2 regions of the Serratia ficaria genome follow, and region 2 is predicted to be linked to the other one. Evidence: predicted binding sites of a transcription regulator. Region 2 holds the regulator's gene; the other holds the start of a gene.

Evidence for each region. The regulator LexA, encoded in region 2, represses DNA repair genes until DNA is damaged. The targets are predictions, from matches to a motif close to TNCTGTATGTACATACAGNA.
Region 1: uvrB (excinuclease ABC subunit UvrB) is a predicted target of LexA. The motif match lies at 6,319-6,338, and genes of this name have one in related genera.

The regions. Positions count from the first base shown of each region.
Region 1 is NZ_LT906479.1:1,435,565-1,443,454, forward strand. Features, by position in the region: gene bioA (adenosylmethionine--8-amino-7-oxononanoate transaminase) at 1-797, opposite strand, end outside; gene bioB (biotin synthase BioB) at 886-1,923, shown strand; gene bioF (8-amino-7-oxononanoate synthase) at 1,923-3,074, shown strand; gene bioC (malonyl-ACP O-methyltransferase BioC) at 3,058-3,825, shown strand; gene bioD (dethiobiotin synthase) at 3,818-4,492, shown strand; gene CKW09_RS06855 (ATP-binding cassette domain-containing protein) at 4,531-5,241, opposite strand; gene uvrB (excinuclease ABC subunit UvrB) at 6,449-7,890, shown strand, end outside.
Region 2 is NZ_LT906479.1:4,730,591-4,738,480, reverse strand. Features, by position in the region: gene plsB (glycerol-3-phosphate 1-O-acyltransferase PlsB) at 1-1,943, opposite strand, end outside; gene CKW09_RS22150 (diacylglycerol kinase) at 2,093-2,461, shown strand; gene lexA (transcriptional repressor LexA) at 2,562-3,170, shown strand; gene dinF (MATE family efflux transporter DinF) at 3,324-4,670, shown strand; gene CKW09_RS22135 (CsbD family protein) at 4,988-5,197, shown strand; gene zur (zinc uptake transcriptional repressor Zur) at 5,301-5,813, opposite strand; gene dusA (tRNA dihydrouridine(20/20a) synthase DusA) at 6,089-7,099, shown strand; gene pspG (envelope stress response protein PspG) at 7,256-7,474, shown strand; gene CKW09_RS22115 (quinone oxidoreductase) at 7,775-7,890, opposite strand, start outside.

The DNA.
Region 1 (7,890 bases), 1.9 Mb from region 2:
CCGGCGTGTTCACAGGCGAACAGCCTGCCGGTGCGGCCGAAACCGGTGGCGATTTCATCGGCGATCAGCAGCACCCGGTAACGGTCGCACAGCTCGCGCACCCGCTTGAGGTAGGTCGGATGATAGATGCGCATGCCGCCGGCGCCTTGCACCACCGGCTCCAGGATCACCGCCGCCACTTCGCCGGCGTGCTGTTCCAGCAGTGCGGCGAACGGCGCGATGTCGTTTTCGTCCCATTCGCCGTCGAAGCGGCACTGCGGCGCGGTGGCGAACAGGTGCGGCGCCAGGTAGCCCTGATACAGGCTGTGCATCGAGTTTTCCGGATCGCATACCGACATCGCGCCGAAGGTATCGCCGTGATAGCCATGGCGCAGGGTCAAAACACGCTGCCGCCGTTCACCGCGCGCCTGCCAGTACTGCAGCGCCATCTTCAATGACACTTCCACCGCCACCGAGCCGGAATCCGCCAGGAACACGCACTGCAGCGCTTCCGGCGTCATGTCCACCAGCCGGCGGCACAGCGCGATGGCGGCGGGATGAGTCATGCCGCCGAACATCACGTGCGACATCTTTTCCAACTGCTGCGTGGCCGCCAGGTTCAGCTGCGGGTGGTTGTAGCCGTGGATCGCCGCCCACCAGGAGGACATGCCGTCCACCAGCAACCGGCCGTCGGCCAGCTGCAGTTCGACGCCGCGGGCGGCGGCGACCGGATAACAGGGGAGAGGGCGGCTCATCGAGGTGTAGGGGTGCCAGATATGACGCTGGTCAAACTCCAGGTCGGATGCGGTGATAGACATACTTGTAAACCAAATTGAATTCAGAATGGTTGACAGTATATCCACAATATCTAAACTGACGACACTTTTTCGTTTTGGAGACGCCATGATGGCCGATCGCATTCACTGGACAGTGGGGCTTGCCCAGGCCCTGTTTGACAAACCCTTGCTCGAACTGTTGTTTGAGGCGCAAACCGTACACCGCCGGCACTTTGACCCGCGCCAGGTGCAGGTCAGCACGCTGTTGTCGATCAAGACCGGCGCCTGCCCGGAAGACTGCAAATATTGCCCGCAAAGTTCGCGCTATAAAACCGGCCTGGAGTCGGAGCGGCTGATGCAGGTGGAACAGGTGCTGGACTCGGCGCGCCAGGCCAAAGCGGCCGGTTCGACCCGTTTCTGCATGGGGGCGGCGTGGAAAAACCCGCACGAGCGCGATATGCCTTACCTGCAGCAAATGGTACAGGGGGTGAAGGCGATGGGCATGGAGACCTGCATGACGCTGGGCACGCTGGACGGCACCCAGGCCGAGCGGCTGGCGGAGGCCGGGCTGGATTATTACAACCATAACCTCGATACCTCACCGGAATTCTACGGCAACATCATCACCACCCGCAGCTATCAGGAACGTCTGGATACGCTGGACAAGGTGCGCGGCGCCGGCATTAAAGTCTGCTCCGGCGGCATCGTCGGGCTGGGCGAAACGGTGCGTGACCGCGCAGGGCTGCTGGTGCAGCTGGCCAACCTGCCGAAGCCGCCGGAGAGCGTGCCGATCAACATGCTGGTGAAGGTGAAAGGTACCCCGCTGGCGGATAACGACGACGTCGATCCGTTCGATTTTATCCGCACCATCGCGGTGGCGCGCATCATGATGCCGGCCTCCTACGTGCGCCTCTCCGCCGGCCGCGAGCAGATGAACGAACAGACCCAGGCGATGTGCTTTATGGCCGGGGCCAACTCGATCTTCTACGGCTGCAAGCTGCTGACCACGCCGAACCCGGAAGAAGACAAGGACCTGCAGCTGTTCCGCAAGCTGGGCCTGAACCCGCAGCAGACCGAAACCGAGCACGGCGACAATCAGCAGCAGCAGGCGCTGACCGAGCAGCTGCTGCACGCCGATACCGCAGAGTTTTACAACGCGGCGCTGTGATGAACTGGCAACGACGCATTGAAGACGCGCTGGATGAGCGGCGGCAGAGCGCGGCCTATCGCCGCCGTCAGGTGAATCAGGGCGGCAACGGCCGCCAGATCCTGCTCGACGGCGAGCGCTATCTGAACTTTTCCGGCAATGACTACCTGGGCCTGAGCCAGGATGCGCAGGTGATCGCCGCCTGGCAACAGGGAGCGCAGCAGTATGGCGTCGGCAGCGGCGGTTCCGGCCACGTTACCGGCTTCTGTACCGCGCATCAGGCGTTGGAGCAGCGGCTGGCGGAGTGGCTCGGCTACCCGCGCGCGCTGCTGTTCATTTCCGGCTACGCCGCCAATCAGGCGCTGCTGGCGGCGCTGCTGCAGGCGGACGATCGCATTCTGGCCGATCGCCTCAGCCACGCGTCGCTGCTGGAGGCGGCGGCGCAGTCGCCGGCCCAGCTGCGCCGGTTTCGTCACAACCAGCCGCAGGCGCTGGCGAGCCTGTTGGCCAAGCCCTGCGCCGGGCAGCGGCTGGCGGTGACTGAAGGGGTGTTCAGCATGGACGGCGACAGCGCGCCGCTGGCGGAGATGCACCGCCTGACCCGCGCGGCGGGGGCCTGGCTGATGGTCGACGACGCGCACGGCATCGGCGTGCGCGGCGAGCAGGGGCGCGGCAGCTGTTGGCAGCAGGGCGTGCGGCCCGAGCTGTTGGTGGCGACCTTCGGCAAGGCGTTCGGCGTCAGCGGCGCGGCGGTATTGTGCGACGAACCGACCGCCGAATACCTGCTGCAGTTCGCCCGGCATTTGATTTACAGCACCGCGATGCCGCCGGCGCAGGCCTGCGCGCTGCAGGCGGCGCTGCTGCGCATTCAGCAGGGCGACGAACTGCGGGCCCGGCTGCGGGACAATATCCGGCGTTTCCGCCAGGGCGCGGCGGGGCTGTCGTTGACCCTGACGGCATCCGACACCGCCATCCAGCCGCTGCTGGTGGGCGACAATCAGCGTACGCTCGATCTGGCGCAGCGCCTGCGCGAACGGGGCCTGTGGGTGAGCGCCATTCGCCCGCCGACGGTACCGCCGGGCGGTGCGCGGCTGCGCATTACCCTGACGGCGGCTCACCGGCCGCAGGACATCGATCGCCTGCTGGAGGTGCTGCATGACGTCAGCCTTTGAATCGGTGAACAAACAGGCGGTGGCCTCGGCTTTCAGCCGGGCGGCGAACAGCTACGATGCGGCGGCGGCGCTGCAGCGCGATGTTGGCGAGCGCTTGCTGGGGATGGGAGGGGATCGGCCGGGCGAGCAGCTGCTGGACGCCGGCTGCGGCACCGGCTATTTCAGCCGCCGCTGGCGCGAGCTGGGCAAGCAGGTGACCGCGCTCGATCTGGCGCCCGGCATGCTGGCGTTCGCCCGCCGGCAACAGGCGGCGGACCACTATCTGCTGGGCGACATCGAAAACGTGCCGCTGCCCTCGGCGGCGATGGACATCTGCTTCAGCAGCCTGGTGGTGCAGTGGTGCAGCTCTCTGCCCGCGGCGCTGGCGGAGCTGTACCGGGTGACCCGGCCCGGCGGCGTTATCCTGTTTTCCACCCTGGCGCAGGGCTCGCTGCGCGAGCTGGGCGACGCCTGGCAACAGGTGGACGGCGAGCGCCACGTCAATGCGTTTCTCCCGCTGGCGGACATCCGCGCCGCCTGCGCCGGCTATCGCCACCGTCTCGAGTCGGAATGGCGAACCCTGGATTACCCGGACGTGATGGCGCTGATGCGATCGCTGAAGGGCATCGGCGCCACTCACCTGCATCGGGGCCGCGAAGGCGGGCTGATGTCGCGTCGGCGGCTCGCGGCGTTACAGGCGGCCTATCCGTGCCGACAGGGGCAGTTTCCGCTCAGCTATCATCTGGTTTATGGAGTGATTTATCGTGATTAAGCGTTGGTTCGTTACCGGCACCGACACCGAAGTGGGGAAAACCGTGGCCAGCAGCGCGCTGTTGCAGGCGGCCAATCTGGCGGGCTATCGCAGCGCCGGTTACAAGCCGGTGGCTTCCGGCAGCGAGATGACCGCTGACGGGTTGCGCAATGGCGATGCGCTGGCGCTGCAGGCCAACAGCGGCGTGGCGCTAAGCTACGACGAAGTGAATCCTTACGTTTTCGCCGAGCCGACCTCGCCGCACATCGTCAGCGCCGACGAGGGGCGGCCGATCGAACTGGCGCGGCTGTCCGCCGGTTTGCGCCGGCTGGAGCAGCGCGCCGACTGGCTGTTGGTGGAGGGCGCCGGCGGATGGTTTACGCCGCTGTCCGAGCGGCACACTTTCGCCGACTGGGTGCAGCAGGAACGGCTGCCGGTGATCCTGGTGGTGGGCATCAAGTTGGGCTGCATCAACCATGCGCTGCTGACCGCGCAGGCAATCCGCCAGGCGGGGCTGCCGCTGGCCGGTTGGATCGCCAACGACGTCAGCCCGCCCGGCAGGCGGCACCGGGAGTACCTGGCGACGCTGCACCGCCTGCTGCCGGCGCCGTTGCTGGGCGAAATCCCGCACTTGCCCGACGCCGGGCGCCAGCCGCTGGGCCAGTACCTGGATCTCGGCCGGCTATAACGCGTGGGGGGGAACGGCGCCCCCTTCGCGTTTTCATCTCACACCGCCAGATAGGCATTGATCAACTCCTCATCCAGCTGTTCCAGCGAACCATGCGCCACGTCGCGCCCTTGATCCATCAGGCAAAAACGATCCGCCACCCGCCGCACAAACGGCAGCTTGTGTTCCACCAGCAGAATGGTCATGCCCAGCTCGCGGTTCAGCTTGCGGATCACCCCGCCGATGTCCGCGGCGATAGAGGGCTGCACGCCCGCCGTAGGTTCGTCGAGGATCAGCAGCTCCGGCTCCAGCACCAGCGCGCGGCCGATCGCCAGCTGCTGTTGCTCCCCATCGCATAAATCGCCGGCGCGGCGGCCGCGCATCTCACGCAGGTGCGGAAACAGGCTGTAGATCAGCGGCGGAATGCGGCGGTTTTTATCGCGGCCCGCCATCAGCGCCACCTGCAGATTTTCCTCCACGCTCAGCTGCGAAAATATCTGTCGCCCCTGCGGCACGTAGCTGATGCCCAGCGCCGCGCGGGTTTCCACCGGCTGCTGCAGCAGGTTTTGCGGCGGCTCGTCCGCCAGCTGCCAGGTCATGCTGCCGCTGACCACCGGCAGGTGGCCCATGATGCAGTTGACCAGCGTGGTCTTGCCCACCCCGTTGCGGCCGATCAAGACGGTGCACTGGCCGCGCGGCAGCTCCAGGTTGATATCCCACAGCGTGTGGTTTTGCCCATAAAACTGATTTACTGACCGTAAACTTAACATCCGGCATTCTCCTCAAAGACCCGTATTTCACTCGTGGACTGGTGCCCCGACGGGCCGGCTCCGCGACCGCAATCGAACGTCCGCGTCCGTGCGTTATCCACTTCCTGCCAGCGCAGCGCGTTAGCGATTTATTTCCCGAGTGTTTTAATGTCCAGAACAAAATGCCGTGCCGATTACCTGAAAATAGGTAGCCAGTGGCCGGTTAGCGGCAAGATATGCAGCTAAAAATGACGCGTAATGGCGATTTATCCCCGCTCTTGCGTCTGTACATTCGAAATGCCAGTCATTTGTCGCAATGTCTCCGGCGCGGCGGCGGCAGACAAATCTGCCATAAGCGGCGCGTTATCTCGCCTGGCCGCACTCTCGCCAGAAAGGGTATTGCAACTCTCAGGCCAACTTTTAGCGGTGCTGGAAATCGGCGTTTGTTATGGTCTTGTTAAGCGATTTTCAGGCGTGGGCTGGCCTGACGCCGCGGCGCGAAAATGACGGGGAAGTTAACGCGAACATTTTTTGCACTTTTCCGGTGCTGAAGAGAATAGTTATGGTGCAAACAATTTCGCCGTTGGCGGCGAGAAGGTGAGCATGTCGCCGGAATGGGCCGAATACGCTTTTGGCAATGGATATTTTTAGCATTAATCGGCATAAACAAATCGATATTTTTATGAAAAAATGACTAAAAAAGCCATTTTGGGGCGAGGAAAAGGCGAAAAGCGTTCTTTCCGCAACTCCCGTCACGGGCGGGGCGGTGAGAGTTATCCACTATTCCTGTGGATAACCTTGTGCATTAGATTTAGAAAAGCGGCGGGAAGCGAGAGCGGACGCGGGTTCTGTGCGCTTTGTCCGCATTCTCGTCTTTTTATTAAAACAAATAAATATCAATAGTTTATTTAAAATCAAGCCGCCAATGCATTGAGGGAGTTTCTATGTATGATTTTTCGCCGCAGTGCTATCAATAAGTTAATTCGTGACGAGTTCTGGGGATAAATCTGTTATTGACAATAAAAATGTCACGGCACTGTAACTCTGGCGGTGCATTCCTCGCGGCTGGCCGCACGTTAAGGCGACGAATCCGCTTGAAGCTGGTTTTATATCCAGTATCATAGGCACTGGCGTAAATCACCGCCTCTTTCCATAATTAGGGGCCGTTCGGGGGACATCAACCGGGTGGCCGCCTGAGCGCGCGCATCTCCACAGGGTAGCCGAGCCAATGAGCAAAATTTTCAAACTGCATTCTGATTTCAAACCGGCCGGCGATCAGCCGGAAGCCATCCGCAAGCTGGAAGAAGGGCTGGAAGACGGCCTGGCGCACCAGACGCTGCTGGGGGTGACAGGTTCGGGCAAGACCTTCACCATCGCCAACGTGATCGCCGATCTGAATCGGCCCACCATGGTGCTGGCGCCTAACAAGACGCTGGCGGCGCAGCTGTATGGCGAGATGAAAGAGTTCTTCCCCGAGAATGCGGTGGAGTATTTTGTTTCCTACTACGACTACTACCAGCCGGAGGCCTACGTTCCCAGCTCCGACACCTTCATTGAAAAAGACGCCTCGGTGAACGAACACATCGAACAGATGCGGCTTTCCGCCACCAAGGCGCTGCTGGAGCGGCGCGATGTGGTGGTGGTGGCCTCGGTCTCGGCGATCTACGGCCTGGGCGATCCGGATCTGTACCTGAAGATGATGCTGCACCTGACCAAGGGCATGATCATCGATCAGCGCTCCATTTTGCGCCGGCTGGCGGAGCTGCAATACAGCCGCAACGATCAGGCGTTCCAGCGCGCCACCTTCCGCGTGCGCGGCGAGGTGATCGACATCTTCCCGGCGGAGTCGGACGAGCTGGCGCTGCGGGTCGAGCTGTTCGACGAAGAAGTGGAGCGGCTGTCGCTGTTCGATCCGCTGACCGGGCAGATCGAGCAGGTGGTGCCGCGCTTTACCATTTACCCCAAGTCGCACTACGTGACCCCGCGCGAGCGGATCATTCAGGCGATGGAAGAGATCAAGGTCGATCTGGCCGACCGCCGCAAAGTGCTGCTGGCCAACAACAAGCTGCTGGAAGAACAGCGTCTGACGCAGCGCACCCAGTTCGATCTGGAGATGATGAACGAGCTGGGTTACTGCTCGGGCATTGAAAACTATTCGCGCTACCTGTCCGGGCGCGGCGAGGGCGAGCCGCCGCCGACCCTGTTCGATTACCTGCCGGCGGACGGCCTGCTGGTGGTCGACGAATCCCACGTCACCATCCCGCAGATCGGCGGCATGTTCAAAGGCGACCGATCGCGCAAGGAAACGCTGGTGGAATATGGCTTTCGCCTGCCCTCGGCGCTCGACAACCGCCCGCTGCGCTTCGAAGAGTTCGAGGCGCTGGCGCCGCAGACCATTTACGTGTCCGCCACGCCGGGCAAATACGAGCTGGAGAAATCCGGCGGCGATCTTGTCGATCAGGTGGTGCGGCCTACCGGGCTGCTGGATCCGGTAGTGGAAGTGCGGCCGGTTACCACCCAGGTGGACGATCTGCTGTCGGAGATCCGCAAGCGGGTGGCTATCAACGAGCGCGTGCTGGTGACCACCCTGACCAAACGCATGGCGGAAGACCTGACCGAATATCTGGAAGAACACGGCGAGCGCGTGCGCTACCTGCACTCCGACATCGA
Region 2 (7,890 bases):
AGCATCGGGTAAATCAGACCGATCTGCCGCAGCAGCTCGGCGCGCGACACCTTGCGGTGGTGCATCACGATGGTGGCGATCAGGGAAGGCAGCACCAGCAGGTGATGGATATTGTTGCGGTAATAGGTCATCAGCACCGCCTGCTCGCGCGGCAGGATGATGATATCGCCGATGTTGTCCTTCTCCACCTCGAACTTGTTCATGTTCAACGCGTGATCCAGCAGCTCATCCGGCGTCTGGGTCGGCACCGTGACGTCGTGCGCGTAAGGCACGTTGCGCATCAGTTGCAGGTAGCACTCGAGCTGTTCGAGCAGCTGCTCGCGGGTCAGCGAACGCTGGCGCGAGGCCAGCAGCGCGGTGGAGCACAGATTCATGGCGTTGGCCGCGGCGGCGTTGTTGATGCGCACCATGATTTTGGCCGCCAGATCGTTGACCGTCGGCGTCAGCCAGCTTGGGCGCTGGGCTTCGATCGGGTCGATCGATTCGCGCCACTGCGGCACGTGCTGGTTCAGATAGGCGGTCAGCGGCAGCGGATCGCCGAAGTTGACGTAGCCCTGGCCCAGGTTGCGCAGCTTGCGCAGGCCGCGCAGCATCTGCAGCAGGCTCTCTTTTTCCTTGGTGGCGCCGCGCAGCTCTTTGGCGTAGGTGCCCACTTCCATCACGTGCTCGTAGCCGATGTAGATAGGCACCAGGGTGATGGGACGGGTGCCGCCGCGCAGCATCGCCTGGATGGTCATCGACAGGGTGCCGGTCTTCGGTTCCAGCAGGCGCCCGGTGCGCGAGCGGCCGCCTTCGACGAAGTATTCCACCGAGTAGCCGCGGGTGAACAGTTCGCCGAGGTACTCGCGGAATACCGTGGAGTACAGCTTGTTGCCCTTGAAGGTGCGGCGAATGAAGAACGCGCCCAGGCGGCGGAAGATCGGCCCGGCCGGCCAGAAGTTGAGGTTGATGCCGGCCGCGATGTGCGGCGGCACCAGGCCCTGGTGATACAGCACGTAGGACAGCAGCAGGTAGTCCATGTGGCTGCGGTGGCAGGGCACGTAGACGATTTCGTGGCCGTCCTGCGCCAGCTGGCGCACGCGTTCGGCGTTGGTGACGTTGATGCCCTGATACAGCCGGTTCCAGGTCCAGCTCAGCACGCGGTCGGAGAGGCGCACGGTCTCGTAGGAGAAGTCGGCGGCGATCTCTTCCATCAGCGCGATGGCGTTCTGCTGGGCTTTTTCGTGGGAAATCTTCTTGCTGCGCGCCTCGTCCTCGACCGCTTTTTCGATCGCCTTGGACGCCAGCAGCTTGTTGAACAGATCCTGACGCGCCGGCAGGCTTGGGCCGACCGCGGCCAGGCGCTGGCGCGAGAAGTGCATGCGCGCCACGCGCGCCAGCTTCTGCGCGATGATTTTATCCGTGCCGTGTTCGGAGGCCATGCGGCGCAGCGAGACGGTATTGGAGAAGCGCACGAAGCTGTCGCGGCCGAGCCACAGCACGGCGAAGAATTTCTGCACGCCGTTCAGCAGGCGCAGATGCGGCGTGCCTTGCCCTTCGCGGCCCGGCGAGCGGCCAAACATCACCGAGACCGGCAGCATCTGGATGTCGAGATCCGGATTGTTGCGGTGCAGGTCCAGGTAGTCGTGGAACAGCTTTACCGACTCTTCCTTCGGCGTGTAGTAGCGGAACACGCGCGGGCCGTCGTGAATGAACACGTGGCTCGGCAGCACCGTGCCGTCAATTTCCAGCGGGTTGAGGGGGTCGGGCAGATCCTGCGCCAGGCACTGAGTGCGCAGCGTCAGCAAATCCGCCTTGGAATTATAAGGCAAAACATACAAAATCGGCCGTGAGGGATCCAACCCTAATTCCGTGACCGGATCTGAAGGGATAACCTTACTTCTTACCAACAATTTGAGTGGTAAATTCAATAATTTATAATAAATTTTACGCCAACCTGACATAACAACGTGAAGCCTCTTGTTAGCAATGCGCCGCAAGCATACCAGAAACCGGGTAGCAGATCTGTGGTGTTGGAAAACCGAGAGCCGATAACGCTGGCTGATCTAGACTCTTTTTATTATGACTTACCTCTGAGAAAGGCACCGAAAACATGGCGAACCAAGCAACCGGCCTGACCCGTATTATTAAAGCCGCCGGCTACTCTTATAAAGGACTTTCCGCCGCCTGGCAGCACGAGGCGGCGTTCCGCCAGGAGCTGGTGGCGACCCTGCTGGCCATCATACTGGCGATCTGGCTGGATGTGGGTGCGATAGCGCGCATTTTGTTGATCGGATCGGTGGCGCTGGTGATGATCGTCGAGATCCTGAACAGCGCGATCGAGGCGGTGGTCGACCGCATCGGCAGCGAGCATCATGAGCTCTCCGGCCGGGCGAAGGACATGGGGTCGGCGGCGGTGTCGCTGGCGATCCTGCTGGCGCTGTTCGTCTGGGGCTCGGTGCTGTGGCAACACTTCCTTTGAGCGGGGCGCTAATCCCTGATTTTTATTCATTCTTCGGTTCCCAATCCGCGCTTACCTGTATATACTCACAGCAAGACTGTATAAACAAACAGGGGGCGGAATGAAAGCACTAACTACCAGACAGCAAGAGGTCTATGATCTGATTCGCGATCATATTTCGCAGACGGGCATGCCGCCGACGCGTGCCGAGATCGCTATGCGTCTGGGGTTCCGCTCGCCAAATGCCGCCGAAGAACACCTGAAGGCGCTGGCGCGCAAAGGGGTGATCGAGATCGTCTCCGGCGCGTCACGCGGCATCCGCCTGCTGATGGAAGATGAAGAAGGCCTGCCGCTGATCGGCCGGGTGGCCGCCGGCGAGCCGCTGCTGGCGCAACAGCATATCGAAGGCCACTACAAGGTGGATCCTTCGCTGTTCAAACCGAACGCGGATTTCCTGCTGCGGGTCAACGGCATGTCGATGCGCGACATCGGCATTCTGGACGGCGATCTGCTGGCGGTGCACAAGACTCAGGACGTGCGCAACGGCCAGGTGGTGGTGGCGCGCATTGAGGACGAAGTCACGGTCAAACGCCTGAAAAAACACGGCAACGTGGTTGAACTGCTGCCGGAAAACAGCGAATTCCAACCGATCGTGGTCGATCTGCGTCAGCAGAATTTCACCATCGAAGGCCTGGCGGTCGGCGTGATCCGCAACGGCGACTGGATTTAACCGCCGCGCCCGAACGGTCGTCCCCCGATTTAAATCGCCCCTGCTTTGGGGCGATGTCATTTCTGATTCAATATCGTGCCCAATCGCTTTCAATGCGCAGCCGACACGCCTGCAGCTTGGTAAGATGAAGGGTATCCACGGGAACATTTCACCATGCGCCTGATCTCCGCCTTTTCCGCCTTCACCAGCGACACCGATAAAGCCCTGTGGCGTCTCGCCCTGCCGATGATTTTTTCCAATATTACCGTGCCGCTGCTCGGGCTGGTGGATACCGCGGTGATCGGCCATCTCGATAGCCCGACCTATCTCGGCGGCGTGGCGATCGGCGCCATGGCCACCAGCTTCCTGTTTATGCTGTTGCTGTTCCTGCGCATGAGCACCACCGGCTTGGCCGCACAGGCGCTGGGGGCGCAGAACCCGCAGGCGCTGGCGCGCGCCTTTATGCAGCCGCTGCTGTTGGCGGTGCTGGCCGGGCTGGCCATTGTGCTGTTGCGCCAGCCGCTGATTGATGCGGCGCTGGGGATCGTCGGCGGCGACGCCGAGGTACTGCGGCAGGCGCGGCTGTTTCTTGAGATCCGTTGGCTGAGCGCCCCGGCGGCGCTGGCCAATATGGTGATCCTCGGCTGGCTGCTCGGCGTGCAGTACGTGCGCGCGCCGGTGATCCTGTTGATCGTCGGCAACCTGCTGAACATCGTGCTGGATATCTGGCTGGTGATGGGGCTGGGCTGGAACGTGCAGGGGGCGGCGACGGCGACCGCCATCGCCGAATACGCCACGCTGCTGCTCGGGCTATGGCTGTCGTGGCGCGTGATGCGGCTGCGCGGCATTTCACCGCCGATGCTGCAGCAGGCCTGGCGCGGTAACCTGCGGCGCCTGCTGGCGCTAAACCGCGACATTATGCTGCGCTCGCTGTTGCTGCAGCTGTGCTTCGCCTCTCTGACCATTTTTGGCGCGCGCCTTGGCAGCGAAGTGGTGGCGGTGAATGCGGTGCTGATGAACCTGCTCACCTTTACCGCCTATGCGCTGGACGGTTTCGCTTACGCGGTGGAGGCGCATTCGGGCCACGCCTACGGCGCCCGCGACGACCGCCAGCTGAGGAGGATATGGCGCGCCGCCTGCCGTCAGGCCTGCCTGGTGGCCCTGGCCTTTGGCGCGGCTTACGCCGTTGCCGGCCAGCAGATCGTGGCGGCGCTGACCTCGCTGCCGGAGCTGCGCGCGTTGGCCAATCACTATCTGCCGTGGCAGGTGGCGCTGCCGTTGGTCGGCGTATGGTGCTACCTGCTGGACGGCATGTTTATCGGCGCCACCCGCGGCGCGGAAATGCGCAACAGCATGGCGGTGGCGGCGGCAGGTTATGGGCTCACCTTGTTCAGCGTGCCGCTGCTGGGCAACCATGGGCTGTGGCTGGCACTGGCGGTCTTTCTCTCGCTGCGCGGCCTCTCTCTGGGTTGGATCTGGCATCGCCACCGGGTGCGCGGCAGCTGGTTTTCAGCGACATAGTCGATGCTGAATGACGCAAAATCATTAATTTTATTTATGTTTTAATTCATATTTAGTTACATGTTTTCGTTGCCGAACTTAACCCGTTAGCAGGCTGTTTTTCGGCGTTTTCTACTGTTATACGAAGTTTGAATGGATTTAAATTCTGCTTACTTTTTATTTGTCGCTATCTGATTCTATACTTAATCATGTGGCTGGCGACGTGAGCAGGGGAGCGGCGCCCCTTTGGTTAGCGCATATAAACCATAAAAATTACTGAGTAATGCGCCCGGCCAGCAGGATCTGAAACTGATTCACCACAGGTTAACGGAGAGACTATGAACAAAGATCAAGCCGACGGTAACTGGAAGCAGTTTAAAGGGAAAGTGAAGGAACAATGGGGCAAGCTGACCGATGACGATCTGGCGGTTATCGAAGGGAAACGCGAACAGCTTGTCGGCAAAATCCAGGAGCGCTATGGCTACCAGAAAGAGGCGGCCGAGAAAGAAGTGAAGTCCTGGGAAGATCACAACAAGTATCGCTGGTAGCGCGACGGGCCGCTGCGGATTGCGGCCGGAAGCTGCCATTGATGGCCTGGCGTTTCCCCCCTTGGCGCCATGGCCGCAGGTACAGGGAGGTACCTGATCCCGCCTATTTCTTCTTGATGGCGATGCTGTGATCGTGTTCGCCGCAATCATGCTTGCTGTCGCAGGCCTCAACCTCAACGCAGCCGGCGCACAGGCCGTGGGCTTCCACCACGCTGTGGCGCAGCGCGAACCCTGACTCTTGCGCCAATTTTTGCAGCGTATCTTCTACGCCTTCGGTGGTGCGTTCGGTCACCTGCCCGCAGCGATCGCAAATAAACAGCGCGGAGGTATGCATCGGCTGTTCAAAATGGTGGCACAACACATAGCTGTTGGCGGATTCCACCCGGTGGATAAACCCTTGCTCGAGCAGGAAATCCAGCGCGCGGTAGACCGTTGGCGGCTTGGCCTGCGGTTCGACGACGCGCAGCAGGTCGAGCAGGTCGTAAGCGCTGATGGCACCGGGCTGCTGCGCCATCAGGCGCAACACTTCCAGCCGTTGCGGCGTCAATCGCACATTGCGTTGCTGGCAGAGCTGTTCAGCCTGCGCCAGCAGCTTTTCCTGGGTGGTTGAGTTCATCGCAAATATCCCGGTACGTAAAAAAGCGATTTTAACATGATTACGGCGAATCGCCGAGAGTTGGCCCCTTTTCCCCTGACTACGGCGCACCAGAAGGCAAATATCGCGGCGTGAACGGTCATAAATGAGAGGCATATCACAACTTTTTTCCGCCTGTGGGCGGCGGCGGCCGGTGCGGGGGTTTTCCCAACGGCGACGATTGTCGTTATAATAGCCGTTTGCGGCACTACGCCGTTCGTTGAACCCAGACAGACTCAGGTAGCCAGTAACCCAGCATGACGAAAGACAACCACGCCCCAACCTACGCCGCCAATCGTTTTTCCATCGCGCCGATGCTCGACTGGACCGACCGTCATTGCCGTTACTTCCACCGCCTGCTGACCAAGGAAACGCTGCTGTACACCGAGATGGTGACCACCGGCGCGATTATCCACGGCAAGGGCGACTACCTGGCTTACAGCGAAGAAGAGCATCCGGTGGCGCTGCAGCTGGGCGGCAGCGATCCGGCGGCGCTGGCGCACTGCGCCAAATTGGCTGAACAGCGCGGCTATGACGAGATCAACCTCAACGTCGGCTGCCCGTCCGACCGGGTGCAGAACGGCATGTTCGGCGCCTGCCTGATGGGCCAGGCGACGCTGGTCGCCGACTGCATCAAGGCGATGCGCGATGCGGTGTCGATCCCGGTCACGGTCAAGACGCGCATCGGCATCGACGAGCAGGACAGCTATGAGTTCCTGTGCGATTTCATTGCCACCGTCGCCGGCCGCGGCGAATGCGACATGTTCACCATCCATGCGCGCAAGGCCTGGCTCTCCGGCCTCAGCCCGAAAGAGAACCGCGAAGTGCCGCCGCTGGACTACCCGCGGGTGTACCGGCTGAAGCGCGACTTCCCGGCGCTGACCATCGCCATCAACGGCGGCGTGAAGACGCTGGAAGAGGCGCGGCAGCACCTGCAGCACCTGGACGGCGTGATGATGGGCCGCGAGGCTTACCAGAACCCGGGCATTTTGGCGCGGGTCGACAGCGAACTGTTCGGCGCGCGGAGCGAAGTGCAGGACAGCGTGGCGATTATCGAATCGCTGTACCCGTACATCGAGCGCGAGCTGTCCAACGGCACCTATCTGGGCCATATCACCCGCCATATCCTCGGCCTGTTCCAGGGCGTGCCGGGCGCGCGCCAGTGGCGTCGCCACCTGAGCGAGAACGCCCACAAGCCGGGTGCCGACGTGCGGGTAGTGGAAGCGGCGCTGGATCTGGTGCGCCTGCCGCGTACCGAGGTGGCATAACCCCTAAAGAATTTGACTAACAGTTAGTCTTTCTCGCCAGGCATTCAGCGTCTTGCTGTATGCCTATCCAAATATTTCAATGAGTTATATTTTACGCCGTTCTGGCACGCTTCTTGTAATAACTCAGCAGATACGTTGCGTTGCGAAGGAGCAATCATGTTAGAACTCTTCTTTCTCGTTGGCTTTGTGGTGATGCTGATGGTGACCGGCATTTCGCTGCTGGGCGTGTTGGCCGCGCTGTTGGCGGCGGCGGCCTTCATGCTGCTTGGCGGGCTGTTCGCTATGGTTTTCAAGCTGCTGCCTTGGCTGATCCTGGCGGTGGTGGGCGTGTGGATCTACCGTTCGATGCAGAAGTCCCCGATCAGGCGCTACTGATTTTTGTCGAACAATCAGACAGTCACGATGAAATTCAGGTAACGGCGGCATGACTAATGCGGCGGCGATCACAGCTTGGCAGTTTTAACCGCGCGGGTGGCACATAAAGCGTGTTTTTTGCGTTGGGGGGCTGTTAGGATAATCGCCGATGCAGTGATGCGACCGATTTCATCACCGCGAGAGACAATCCAATAATAGCGTTGCCGAAGCAACCCCCTGTCTCTGGCGGACTCTGCTCTACCCCTACAAAGCGCAGTAACAGAAAGGGCTCCTTACGGAGCCCTTTTCTTTTGGCGGTAATCAGGGGATCAACAGGCTGGAGCCGCTGGTGCTGCGGCTTTCCAGCACCTGGTGCGCGCGTTGCGCGTCGGCCAGCGCGAATTTCTGCTGTTCCTTCACTTCCACCTTGATGGCGC